DNA from 3 places in the Niveibacterium sp. genome. Region 2 is predicted to be linked to each of the others. Evidence: predicted binding sites of a transcription regulator. Region 2 holds the regulator's gene; each other region holds the start of a gene.
What was found. The regulator sigma-54, encoded in region 2, starts transcription at its own class of promoters, with help from an activator protein. The targets are predictions, from matches to a motif close to TGGCACGCTTNCTGCTNA.

Region 1: rsxA (electron transport complex subunit RsxA) is a predicted target of sigma-54. The motif match lies at 2,204-2,221, and genes of this name have one in related genera.
Region 3: ACE3P0_RS05790 (PEP-CTERM sorting domain-containing protein) is a predicted target of sigma-54. The motif match lies at 2,524-2,541, and genes of this name have one in related genera.

What each region holds. Positions count from the first base shown of each region.
Region 1 is NZ_JAYRDJ010000034.1:26,325-30,516, reverse strand. It holds gene nifA (nif-specific transcriptional activator NifA) at 1-369, opposite strand, end outside; gene nifL (nitrogen fixation negative regulator NifL) at 373-1,953, opposite strand; gene rsxA (electron transport complex subunit RsxA) at 2,247-2,828, shown strand; gene ACE3P0_RS17600 (RnfABCDGE type electron transport complex subunit B) at 2,840-3,367, shown strand; gene rsxC (electron transport complex subunit RsxC) at 3,379-4,192, shown strand, end outside.
Region 2 is NZ_JAYRDJ010000006.1:32,087-36,278, reverse strand. It holds gene hprK (HPr(Ser) kinase/phosphatase) at 1-33, opposite strand, end outside; gene ptsN (PTS IIA-like nitrogen regulatory protein PtsN) at 20-487, opposite strand; gene hpf (ribosome hibernation-promoting factor, HPF/YfiA family) at 606-929, opposite strand; gene ACE3P0_RS06425 (RNA polymerase factor sigma-54) at 941-2,416, opposite strand; gene lptB (LPS export ABC transporter ATP-binding protein) at 2,433-3,155, opposite strand; gene recX (recombination regulator RecX) at 3,142-3,591, opposite strand; gene recA (recombinase RecA) at 3,612-4,192, opposite strand, start outside.
Region 3 is NZ_JAYRDJ010000005.1:47,462-51,653, forward strand. It holds gene ACE3P0_RS05775 (response regulator) at 1-276, shown strand, start outside; gene ACE3P0_RS05780 (phosphoribosyltransferase family protein) at 282-854, opposite strand; gene ubiD (4-hydroxy-3-polyprenylbenzoate decarboxylase) at 876-2,357, opposite strand; gene ACE3P0_RS05790 (PEP-CTERM sorting domain-containing protein) at 2,602-3,627, shown strand; gene ACE3P0_RS05795 (tetratricopeptide repeat protein) at 3,711-4,192, shown strand, end outside.

The sequences.
Region 1 (4,192 bases), on a different contig from region 2:
GGGCGCCGCGATGAAGGGGAGACGCCGCTCGTAGATGCCGAGCCGGTTCAGAAAGCGCGGGTTGCTGGCGATCGAGGGCAGGGCGACCGTCTTGCCCTCTTCAAGAATCAGGCCCAGCACCCCCTCGCCGGACTGGTAGCGAACCGGCTCGAACTCGTCGGCTTCTACACCCTGCAAGGCGTTGACAACCAGTTCGCCGCTGTCGGAATCGAGCACGCTGATCATGCCGCGCGTAAGACCAGCGGATTCCTCCAGCACGCGCAGCACTTCCTGCGGGGCTTGCTTGACGTCGAGTGTGCGCGAAAGAATTACGCTCACACGGTAGAGCGTTTCGAGCTGGATGCGGTGGAGTGCGCCTTCGGTATCCATGGCTTATCCGATCTCGCGACTGTCGTGCATCGGCGCCGGGGCGCGCGTCTGCGGGGGTAGCGGCAGCACCAGCAGGGCGGTGCAACCGCCGCTGGCAGCGTTGCCCAACTCGATGCTGCCGCCGTGATCTACCGCGACTTGTTGTGCCGCGGGAAGCCCGGTTCCCAGATGGCTACCGAGTTGCTTCTTGGTGCTAAAGAAGGGCTCAAAGGCTTTCAGGCGAAGCGCCTCGGGCAAACCCGGGCCGCTGTCCTCCACGCGCACCTCCAGGCTGTTGTGTCGGGTGCGCGTGCTGATGCTGAGCTCGCGCTGTTGCCAGCCCTTCACGTTCATCGCTTCGATCGCGTTGTCCACCAACGCCTTGAGCAGCGCGCGCAGCCGCGTGGGCGAGCCCTGGATGCCGGGCAGCACCAGCTGCGGCTGCCAACTGACCGAGACACCTGCGGTAAGCAGGCGCACCGCGGAAAGGTCCAGTACGTCGCGCACAACCTCGTTGAGGTTGACCGAGGTGCTGGCCTCAGGCGCACGCGCGGGAATCGTCCCACGCAGCGTTTCGAGCGCAGCCTGGCCAGCCTTGAGCGCATCGGCGAGCGCCGCCTGCGCAGGGTCGCAGCCGCGGCGGCCCATCATGTTGACCACCGAGCCGAGGATGTTGAGCGGCCCCTCCATCTGATAGACGGCGGCCGACAGGCTTTCGCGCAGCGCCTGCTGACGGCTCTCCTCGGCCATCACCGCCTGCAGCGCAGCGATGCGGGCTTTCTCCTGCTCCTGTACCTGACGGCTCACATCCGTTGCGACCAGCAGCAGAAAGGCCTCTCCCTTGCTGGCGTAGAAGTGGTCGGCTTCGTCGCTGTCGGCAGCCACCCATACCGCCGAGCACGAGAACCAGCGCGGCGAACGCCAGTGGGGGCGGTCGAGCCGCACCTGGCGGTCGAGGAAGGCGTGGCTGCCTGGTTTGAAGGGGCCGAAGCCGCTGCCCAGTTCGTTGCGAATCGCGTCCAGCAGCACCTTGGCCGGTTCGGCCATGCCGAGATCCGACATCAGCGCCTTGTACGCAAGGTTGTCGAGCACCACGCGGTCGCTGATGTCGAGTAGCGCGAGCACCAGCGGAGCCCCGTCGACCACCGATTCGATCAGCGCCTTCTGGTTGCGCACCGCACATTCGAGCTTGTGTAGCGCGGTGATGTCGCGATGCAAGCCCAAGTAGTGGCTGATCTGGCCCGCCTCATCGAGCACCGGCGTGACGGTCAGATCCGCAAGGTAGGGCGCGCCGTCCTTGCGCCGGTTCACCAGTCGGCCGCTCCAGGTTTCCTTACCCGTGATCTGTCGCCACATCGATTTGTACACCTCGGGCGGTGTGCTGTGGTTTGACAGGATCGATTGATGCTGGCCCACCGCGTCCGCGACGCTGTAGCCGCTTGCGCGCGTGAAGGCCGGGTTCACATATTCGATCCGCGCGCGCGGATCGGTGATCGAGATCGCGATGTCTGCTTGCTCGACCGCGGCACGGAACAAGGCGGCGGGGATCTTCCGGGCAGCGGGGCGCGCGGATTTCTTCTCGGCGGTTTTCTTCTGCTCTGGCATGGCGGGCCTCGTTTGAACGCTCGTCTGCTTCGATGCAGCAACCGTGCCGAATTCTCGCGCCCCATCGCCACGCTTGAGCGACATCAAATGCCGGCGTCGTTGTGAGGATTCATCACAACACAAGCTCGGTTTGTTGCATCCCCGACACGCCGATCGGCGCTTCCGGACGCCATCAACGCATGCGGAAATCCGGCTGCGGCGCCCGATGGCGCGGCCTTCGCGCACTGCCCCGGTGCGGCGTGCATCGACTTGGCACGCTCCATGCGGATCCAGGGCAGGAGGCTTCGAACCGCATGAGCGAATACCTGATTCTTCTGGTCAGCACCGCGCTGGTGAACAACGTGGTGATGAGCAAGTTTCTTGGCCTGTGCCCCTTCATGGGGGTTTCCAAAAGTATGGAAAGCGCCTTTGGCATGGGGCTCGCAACCACCTTCGTGATCACTGTGGCGGTGGCGGCCAGCTGGGTGCTGGATCACTTCATTCTGCAGCCGATCGGTTTGGAATTTCTGCGCATCCTCACCTTCATCGTGGTGATTGCCGCAACCGTGCAGTTTATCGAGGCCGTGATCAAGAAGACGATGCCGGCGCTGTACCAGTCGCTTGGCATCTTCCTGCCGCTGATCACCACCAACTGCGCGGTGCTCGGGCTCGCACTGCTGAACGTGCAGGACGGCAACAGTTTCGTGAAGAGCGTGGTGTACGGCTTCGGCTCGGCACTCGGTTTCACGCTCGCGATGCTGATGTTCTCGGGCCTGCGCGAACGCCTTGCGCTGGCGCGCGTACCGAAGGCGCTCGAAGGCCCGCCGCTGAGCTTCGTGCTCGCCAGCCTTCTGGCGCTCGCCTTCATGGGTTTCGCCGGTCTCAACTTCAATTGACGGAGGTTGCCATGCTCGCTCCCGTATTCATTCTCTCCACGCTGGGGCTGGTGCTCGGCCTGTTGCTGGGCCTTGCCGCGCGGGTTTTTGCGGTGGAGGCCGACGATCTGGCGGTGGAGCTTGCCGCGATGATGCCCGGCACGAACTGCGGCCAGTGCGGCCTGGCTGGATGCGCGGCGGCTGCGGATGCGCTGGCTGCCGGCAACGCGCCGGCCACCGTGTGCCCCGGCGGCGGCGCCGCACTGGCGCAGGCGATTGCCGCCAGGCTGGGGATCCCGCTCGACATGGCCGGTATCGCCGACCAAGGGCCGCGGCTCGCTGCGATCCAGGAAGAAATCTGTATCGGCTGCTGTCGTTGCCTCAGATCCTGCGCGACCGACGCAATCCTCGGCGCCAGCAAACAGATTCATGGTGTGCTGCACGAAGCCTGCACTGGCTGCGGCGCTTGCGTTGAAACCTGCCCGACCGGCGCGATCGGGCTGCAAGCAAAGCCCAAGACCCTGCAGGACTGGAACTGGGCCCTGCCGGCCTTCGCCTGAGGAACACTCGCATGGGACTTCTCGACAAAATCAACGGTGGCCGCTGGGGTGTGCATCCGCACAACGACCACAAGCGCCCTGCGGCCGACGAGCCGCTGCGGGTGATGCCGCTGCCGGCCACGCTGCGCGTGCCTTTGCTGCAACACGTTGGAGCCCCTGCGAAGGCGGTAGTCTCACCGGGCGACAAAGTGCTGCGCGGTCAGTTGATCGGCGCTGCGCAGGGCACCGTGTCGGCGCCGGTGCATGCGCCATCCTCCGGGGTGGTCACGGCAATTGGCCCGGTCACGGCACCACACCCTTCGGGGCTGCCTTTCGATGCGATCACGATTGCGCTCGACGGCGAAGACAAGGCGATCGAAGCCTGCGCAGCAGACGACCCCTTCGCGCTGCCGCCAGACGAAGTGACGCGGCGCATCGCCGATGCCGGCATCGTCGGCCTGGGGGGCGCCACGTTTCCGTCCGCCCCCAAAGCGCAGCTTGGTCGCAAGCTGGCCGTCGAAACGCTGGTGATCAACGGTGGCGAGTGCGAGCCCTACCTGTCGAGCGACGACAGCGTGATGCGCAACCGCGCCGACGAGGTGGTCGACGGCGTGCGCATCCTGATGCACGCGGTCGGCGCCGCCAGCGCGCTGGTCGGGATCGAGGACAACAAGCCGGAGGCAATTGCCGCGATGCGCGCGGCGGCGGCGCCGTTCGCGCAAATCCGGGTCTGCCCGGTGCCCGCACGTTACCCGATGGGGTCGGATCGCCAGCTGGTGGAAGTGCTCACAGGCCGCCAGGTACCCGCTGGCGCGCGCACGGCCAGCATCGGCGTGCTGGTAAACA
Region 2 (4,192 bases):
CTCGTAGATGCGGGCGACGCTAGTTCGCCGCATTCGGGTTCCAGTTCACGAACAGGGTGTGTGCCTCGGATGTATCGCTGGCCAGCGTCAGGGCATCGCGGAAGCTGCGGTCGGAGAACATCTGCGCCAGTTCCGACAGGAGGCGCAGGTGATGTTCGGTGGCGCTTTCGGGCACCAGCAGCACGAACATCAGGTTCACCGGCTTGCCGTCCGGCGCCTCGAAGGGCACCGGTTGGGCGAGGCGGATGAAGGCGCCGACGGCGTCGCGCAGGCCCTTGATGCGGCCGTGCGGGATCGCAATACCTTGACCGAGCCCGGTAGAGCCGAGCTTCTCGCGTGTGAATAGCGCGTCGTAGACAGCGCTGCGCGCGAGTCCCTGATGGTTTTCGAAGAGCAGGCCTGCCTGTTCGAAAACGCGCTTCTTGCTGCTCGCGTCAAGGTCGACGAGCACATTGGACGGCGGCAGCAGCGGGGCGATGAGATTCATGCTTGGGGGTTCAGAAATGCACTGCGCGCCCGAAGGCGCGCAGATCCGGGGTCAGCTCATGTTCGGCGCGGGGGCTTTCCGCAAGCTTACGCGCCGGGATTCACTAGAGCGACCGTGATTACGATTCTGCAGACTGGCGCTTGTGCGCCTCGTGGCCGTGATCGTAGGACTTTTCCTTGTGCTTGAGAACCTGCCTGTCCAGTTTGTCCGTCATGGCGTCGATTGCGGCATACAGATCTTCCTCGATGCTCTCGACGAAAATGTCCTTGCCGCGTACATGTACCGTCACTTCCGCCTTTTGCTTCAGCTTATCCACCGACAGGATCACGTTCACGCTGGTGACATGATCGAAGTGGCGAATCACGCGATCCAGTTTCGACGTTACGTAGTCGCGAAGGGCGGCGGTAACTTCGAGATGGTGTCCGGTGATGTTCAGGTTCATGATTTATCCTCTCAGATCATCTTGCGCTGGCTGACCGGCGGGATGTTGAGCGACTCGCGGTACTTTGCGATGGTACGTCGCGCAACGACTATCCCCTGCTGGCCGAGAAGCTCGGCAATCCGCGCATCGGAAAGCGGTTTTTTGCGATCCTCTGCCGCGACCAGCTGGCGAATCAGCGCACGAATCGCCGTAGCTGAACACGCGCCGCCAGAATCCGTGGCGACGTGGCTGCCGAAAAAATACTTCAGTTCAAGGATACCTCTTGGCGTGGCCATGTACTTCTGTGTGGTCACCCGCGAGATCGTCGATTCATGCAGATCAAGCTGCTCTGCGATTTCGCGCAGCGTCAGCGGGCGCATTGCCACGTCCCCATAATCGAAGAACTGCCGCTGGCGGTCAACGATTGCCTGGGAGACCCGCAGGATCGTGTCAAAGCGTTGCTGTACGTTCTTGATCATCCAGCGCGCCTCCTGCAACTGCCCGGCCAGTGATCCGGCCGAGCCACGGTGCTGCTGCAGGATGCCGGCGTAGAGCTGGTTGATCCGCAGCTTGGGCATTGCGTCCGGGTTCAGTGTCGCACTCCAGTGGCCGCGTACCTTGCGCACGATCACATCCGGGATCACATAACGCGTCTCGATTGCGGCAAACCGTGCACCGGGGCGTGGATCGAGGCTGCAGACGAGCTGATGCGCTTCGCGCAGGGTCTCGTCGCTGCAACCCAGATGCCGCTTCAGGCGCACGAAGTCCCGCGCGGCAAGCAGCTCCAAATGCTGTTCGACGATCACCATCGCCGCATCGCGCGCTGTGCTCTCGGGTAGCAAACGCAACTGAAGCTTCAGGCATTCGCCCGGCGAACGGGCGCCGATACCGGTGGGGTCAAGGTTCTGCAGATGCGCCAACGCGATCTGCAACTCGTCGACGTCGACTTCGAATTCGGGTGGCAGCAGTTCGAGCAGTTCTTCGAGCGGCTGGGTGAGGTAGCCATCGTCGTCGAGCGCTTCGATCATGAAGCGCAGCAGCGCGCGATCGCGGTCCGACAGCGGCATCAGGGCGACTTGTTCATCCAGGTGGTCGCGCAGGCTGGTCTGCGCCGCGCGGAATTCCTGGAAGTCCGTCTCGTCGTCCTCGTCGCGACTACCGCTGCCACTGCCGCCGCCTTCGCCGGACCACTCGGTGGGGCCGTCGTCGTAGCTGCCGGCATCGTCAAAGCTCGGTTCGCTCGGTTCGGGTGAGGTCTCCGCTGCCTCCGCGGCGACATCGTTGGCGGTGTCGGTGCGTTCGTCGCCGCTCGGGGTGGTGGCGGACTGGCCCCAGGATTCCGGGTCCGATTCCGCGTCTTCGCGTTCGAGCAACGGGTTCTCGAGCAGCATGCGCTCGATTTCGCTGTTGAGCTCCAGGGTCGATAGCTGCAGCAGCTTGATCGACTGTTGCAGCTGCGGGGTCAGCGCGAGCTGCTGGGAGATACGGAGCTGGAGCGAGGGCTTCATCGTAGGGGTTGCGCGATCAGAGTCGGAAATGTTCGCCGAGGTAGACCTCGCGAACCTTGTCGTTCTGGACGATTTCGTCAGGGCGGCCGCTGGCGAGCACCACCCCTTCGGTGATGATGTAGGCGCGATCGCAGATACCCAGCGTCTCGCGCACGTTGTGGTCGGTGATCAGCACGCCGATGTTGCGATCCTTCAGGAAGCGGATGATCTTCTGGATGTCGATCACGGCGATCGGGTCGACGCCGGCAAAGGGCTCGTCGAGCAGGATCACCTGCGGGTTGGTGGCCAGCGCGCGTGCGATTTCAACGCGGCGGCGCTCGCCCCCCGACAGCGACATCGCGGTGGCGTCGCGCAGGTGCGTGATGCCCAGTTCGCCCAGCAGCTGGTCGAGCCGGGCCGTGAGCTGATCCTTTGGCAGCTTCTGCAGTTCGAGCACCGCGAGGATGTTCTCGGCGACCGTCAATTTGCGGAAGACCGAGTTTTCCTGCGGCAGGTAGGACAAGCCCAGATGCGCCCGCTTGTGGATCGGCAGGTGGGTGATCTCCTTGTCGTCAAGGATGATATTGCCGCCATCGGCGCGGACCAGGCCGACGATCATGTAGAAGCAGGTCGTCTTGCCGGCACCGTTGGGGCCGAGCAGGCCGACGACCTCACCGCTGCCGACTTCGAAGCCAACATCGCGCACGACGGTGCGCGCCTTGTAGCGCTTGGATAGACCGCCTACCTTAAGCAGACTCATCGAACGGCTCTTTCAACACTTTTCTCACGACCTCCGCGGAGAATCCGCGGGCGGTCAGAAAGCGCGCCTGGCGCGCCCATTCCTTTGCATCGCCCGGCACATTGCCAAACTTGCGTGCCCATATGGCCCGGGCGCGTTCCAGCTCTGTTTCGCCCAACTCGCTCGCTAGCGCGTCGCTGATCGTGTCCTGATCCACGCCGCGCTGTGCGAGCTCGTGCTGGATGCGTCGCTGGCCCAGCCTGCCGGCGCGGCTGCGCACATAACTTTCGGCGAAGCGGGCGTCGGACAGCAGGCCCAGTTCGCTCATCCGTTCAAGCACCGCTTCGACCGCTTCCGGCTCGCCATGCGCCGCGAGCTTGCGCGCCAATTCGGCCCGGCTGTGCTCGCGCTGCGCCAGCGTGCGCAGCGCGCGGGCTTTCAGCTCGTCGCTGCTCATCGCTTGTCTTCGTGGCCCGTTCAGGCCGCGGCAGCTTCCCCGGCCGGCAGCTCGGGCAGGCCCAACTGAACGCGGATCTTGTTCTCGATTTCGCGTGCAGTCTCAGGATGCGAGCGCAGGAACTCGCGCGCATTGTCCTTGCCTTGCCCGATCTTCTCGCCGTTATAGGCGTACCAAGCGCCGCTCTTGTCGACGAAGCGTTGCTCGACACCCATGTCGATGATCTCGCCTTCACGCGAGATGCCTTCGCCGTAGAGGATGTCGAAGTGCGCTTCCTTGAACGGTGGCGAGACCTTGTTCTTGACGACCTTGACCTTGGTCTCCGAGCCGATCACCTCGTCGCCCTTCTTGATCGTGCCGGTACGGCGGATGTCCAGACGCACTGAGGCGTAGAACTTCAGCGCGTTACCGCCGGTCGTGGTTTCCGGGTTGCCGAACATCACGCCGATCTTCATGCGGATCTGGTTGATGAAGATGACCATCGTGTTGGTGCGCTTGATGTTGCCGGTCAGCTTGCGCAGTGCCTGCGACATCAGGCGGGCCTGCAGGCCGGGCAGCTGGTCGCCCATCTCGCCCTCGATTTCGGCCTTCGGCGTCAGCG
Region 3 (4,192 bases), on a different contig from region 2:
ATCGAAACCGTGATGGCCGGCCGCCGCTACTACTCCGCCGGTGTGGCTGACGCACTGGCACACGGCACAACGCCGGATCCGCTGCTGACGCAGCGTGAAAAGGAAGTGCTGGCCTTCATCGCTGAAGGCCTCTCGAGCAAGGAGATCGCCCAAAGGCTCGATCTGTCGGTGCGCACGGTCGAAACGCACCGCCTCAACATCAAACGCAAACTTGAACTCGATGGCTCGGCCGCGCTGGCCCGATTCGCGGTCGAACGCAAGCGGACCGGCCTGTAGACCGCTCAGCGCCCGCCGAAATGATGGGGCCGCAGCAACTCGATCTTGAACTCCGGCTCGTACGGCGGCACATGGCACTCGACCACATCGCGGTCTGACAGCTGCAGGCAGAGCCCGACGAAATCGGCCTTCACCGGCAGCGATGCGACACAGCGATCCGCCAGCACCGCGGCGTGCACCGCCAGCGCCCCACGCTGCGTCAGGTAGCCCAGCACGCGCGCGAGTGAGTGCCCCTGGTAGAGCACGTCATCCACGACGAGTACCGTCGCACGGGAGAGATCACGCGCAGCGAAGTCGACGTTCTCGGTCAGTTGCGTGTCGGCGTGCAGCAGCGACAAATCGTCGCCGTAACGTTTCAGTTTGATCTCGTAGCGCGGCAAGCTCAGCCCGTAAACCGCCTGCAGACGCAACTGCAACATCGTCGAAAGCGGGCCACCGCGCCGCAGGATGCCGAGCAACAGTGGATCCTCGGCCCCGGCCAGCAACGGAAAGGCCTGCGCCGCCATCCAGTCCACAACCTTGTCCAGACGCGGCGCGTCGTAAAGCGTGAACCGATCTCCGGGCACCGTGGTATCCATCGCTTGCCCCCTTCGCCGGGCCTACAGCCCCAGCGCGCCCCACATATCATCGACCCGCTGTTTCACCGCTGCGTCCATCTCGATCGTGCGCCCCCACTCACGCGATGTCTCGCCCGGCCATTTGTTGGTCGCATCCAGCCCCATCTTGCTGCCCAGCCCGGCCACCGGAGACGCAAAGTCCAGGTAGTCGATCGGCGTGTTGTCGACCAGGGTGGTGTCGCGCGTGGCGTCGACACGGGTGGTCATGGCCCAGATCACTTCCTTCCAGTCGCGCACGTCCACGTCGTCATCCACCACGATGATGAACTTCGTGTACATGAACTGGCGCAGGAAGCTCCAGATGCCGAACATCACGCGTTTGGCGTGGCCCGGGTAGGCCTTCTTGATGCTGACCACCGCCAGGCGGTAAGAGCAGCCCTCCGGTGGCAGGTAGAAGTCGACGATCTCCGGAAACTGCTTCTGCAGCAACGGCACGAAGACCTCGTTGAGCGCCACGCCGAGCATCGCCGGTTCGTCCGGCGGCTTGCCGGTGTAGGTGCTGTGGTAGATCGGATCGCGCCGCATCGTGATGCGCTCGATCGTGAACACTGGGAAGTTCGACACCTCGTTGTAGTAACCGGTGTGGTCGCCGTAAGGGCCTTCGGGCGCCATGTCGTCGGGGTGAATCACGCCTTCCAGCACGATCTCCGCCGAAGCGGGCACATGCAGATCCGATCCCACGCACTTCACCAGTTCGGTCTTCGCCCCGCGCAAGAGTCCCGCGAACTGATACTCAGACAGCGAATCCGGCACCGGCGTGACCGCGCCGAGAATCGTCGCCGGATCACAGCCAAGCACCACCGCAACCGGGAAGGGCTTTCCCGGATTGGCCTGCTGAAACTCGCGAAAATCCAGCGCGCCACCGCGATGCGCCAGCCAGCGCATGATCACGCGGTTCGGTCCCAACACCTGCTGGCGGTAGATGCCAAGGTTCTGGCGGTTCTTGTGCGGGCCTCGGGTAACGACCAGCCCCCATGTAATCAGCGGCGCAGCGTCGCCCGGCCAGCAGTGCTGGATCGGCAGGCGCGCCAAGTCGACGTCCCTGCCCTCCCACACCACCTCCTGGCACGGTGCGGAGCCGACCACCTTCGGCGACATGTTCATTACCTGCTTGAAGATCGGCAGCTTCTCCCACGCATCCTTCAAACCCTTCGGGGGCTCCGGCTCCTTCAGGAAGGCAAGCAGCTTGCCCACTTCACGCAAGGTCGTTTTCCAGTCGCCGTCCTCACCCATGCCGTACGCAACACGCTGCGGCGAGCCAAACAGGTTGGCCAATACCGGCATCGCGCATGCACGCCCCTGTGTATGCGGCTTCTCGAACAACAGGGCCGGCCCCCCTGCTCGCAGCACACGGTCGGCGATCTCGGTCATTTCGAGGTGGGTATCCACCGGCTGGGCGATACGCTTGAGCTCGCCGCGGGTTTCGAGTTGCGCGACAAAGTCACGCAGGTCCTTGTAGCGCATTGAATTCAGCGTCTTTCAAACGGGTTCGAACAGGACAAAGATGATACCGCTGGCGTCTCACCGACGCGGTTCAGGTGCGACGGAAATTCTTACACCATGGCCATCAGACTCGAAAATAACGCAGAAAACATCAATTATTTCAACAAGCTAGCCGCCAACCCCAAGCTGGCACGGCGCCTGCTTAATGCTCCGCGAGTCGGGACATCGTCCTGCCACCCAACGACAACGAGGCTCAATCGTGAAAATGAAATCACTCGCTGCCGCCATCCTGCTGATCGGCGGAGCTGCAATCTCCACGGCCGCTAGCGCCGGCGCAGTCATCTCCAACGGAACCGTCAGCCTTGGCGTTAACGACCTCGGCGCGCTGAACTACGACGGCGTCGGTCTCAAGTACAACGTCACCGGTGGCGACAGCACGGTGTATGGCTGCACCTGCGAAGGCTGGGGCGCCGCAATCGCTTCGACCGGTGTTGCCGGCTACCAGAACACGTCCGTCGGTACCGGCGGCCTGAGCCTGGTGTCCTTCACCTCCACCGCGTCCTCCGCAGTCTCGGTCACCCGCGTGTTGAACGCCGCTGGTGCTGCAATCCTCGAAGTCACGCACAATTACCACCCGATTGCCACCACCTCCGCACTGTACGCAGTGGACGTCACGATCAAGAATCTTCAGACGTTTGCGATCGCCTCGGGCGACCTGCGCTATCGCCGCGTGATGGACTGGGATATCTACCCGACCGCCTTCAACGAGTTTGTGACGATTCAGGGCGTACCCGGCGCGCTGGGTATCGCCAACGGCAGCAACCTGCTGCACACGACGCGTGACGGCTTCGCATCATCGAACCCGCTTGACTCCAGCCACCGCCTGCTCGGCGCAACAGCCTGTGCTCAGGACGACGCCAATTTCACCGACTGCGGCCCGGATGACCACGGCGCGCTGTTCGACTTCAACTTTGCCGCGGTTGGCGCCGGTGACAGCGTAAAGTTCACCACCTACTACGGCGCCGCCGGCACCGAAGCTGATGCCGATCTGGCCCGCCGCATGGTGGACGGCGACGCGTCCGATGTCGAAATCGGCATCTACTCCTACGGTCAGGCCAATGTGGCAGGCGGCCCGACGACCGGCGTGCCGAATACCTTCATCTTCGGTTTCGGCGCCTCGGCTGGCGTGTTCATCCCGCCGGGTGGTGACGTACCGGAGCCGGGCAGCCTCGCTCTGGCTGGCTTGGGTCTTGCCGGTCTGGCCGCTGCACGCCGTCGCCGCGCGAAGTAAGTTTTCTCTGCAGTACGCAAAAGTACCCCTTTCCGGTTTCCGGAAAGGGGTATTCTTTTTTTGTGTTCAGACTCTCGCCCGCCATGAAACTCCGTCACATCGCATTACTGCTCGCTGGCCTCGCGCCACTCGCGTCGATCGCAACGCCGATCCATAACTTCCTGGATATCGAACCGCGCGCAGTGACCAAGGCGGCAACCCCACTCGACAAAGGGTATGACGCCCTCAATGAGGGCAAGTACGATCAGGCGAGACAACTGTTCAGTGAAGCGGCGAAGGCTGAACCAGCCAACCCGCTCCCACTGCTCGGGTTGGCGGATATTGCTCGACTGCAGCGCAAAGACGCAGAGGCCGCCGACTGGGTCAAGAAGGCCTATAAGGCCGCGCCGCAATCGGTCGATGCGCTGGTCGCGATGGCGCGCCTGAGCATAGCGACAAAGCAGTGGAAGGAAGCGGAGCGTTTTGCTCTGGAAGCAGCGAAAGCAGATCCGAAAGCCGTAGCGCCGCAACTCGATCTGGGCGAGTTGTACCTGAACGTGCAGCACAAGCCGGATCTTGCTGCCGA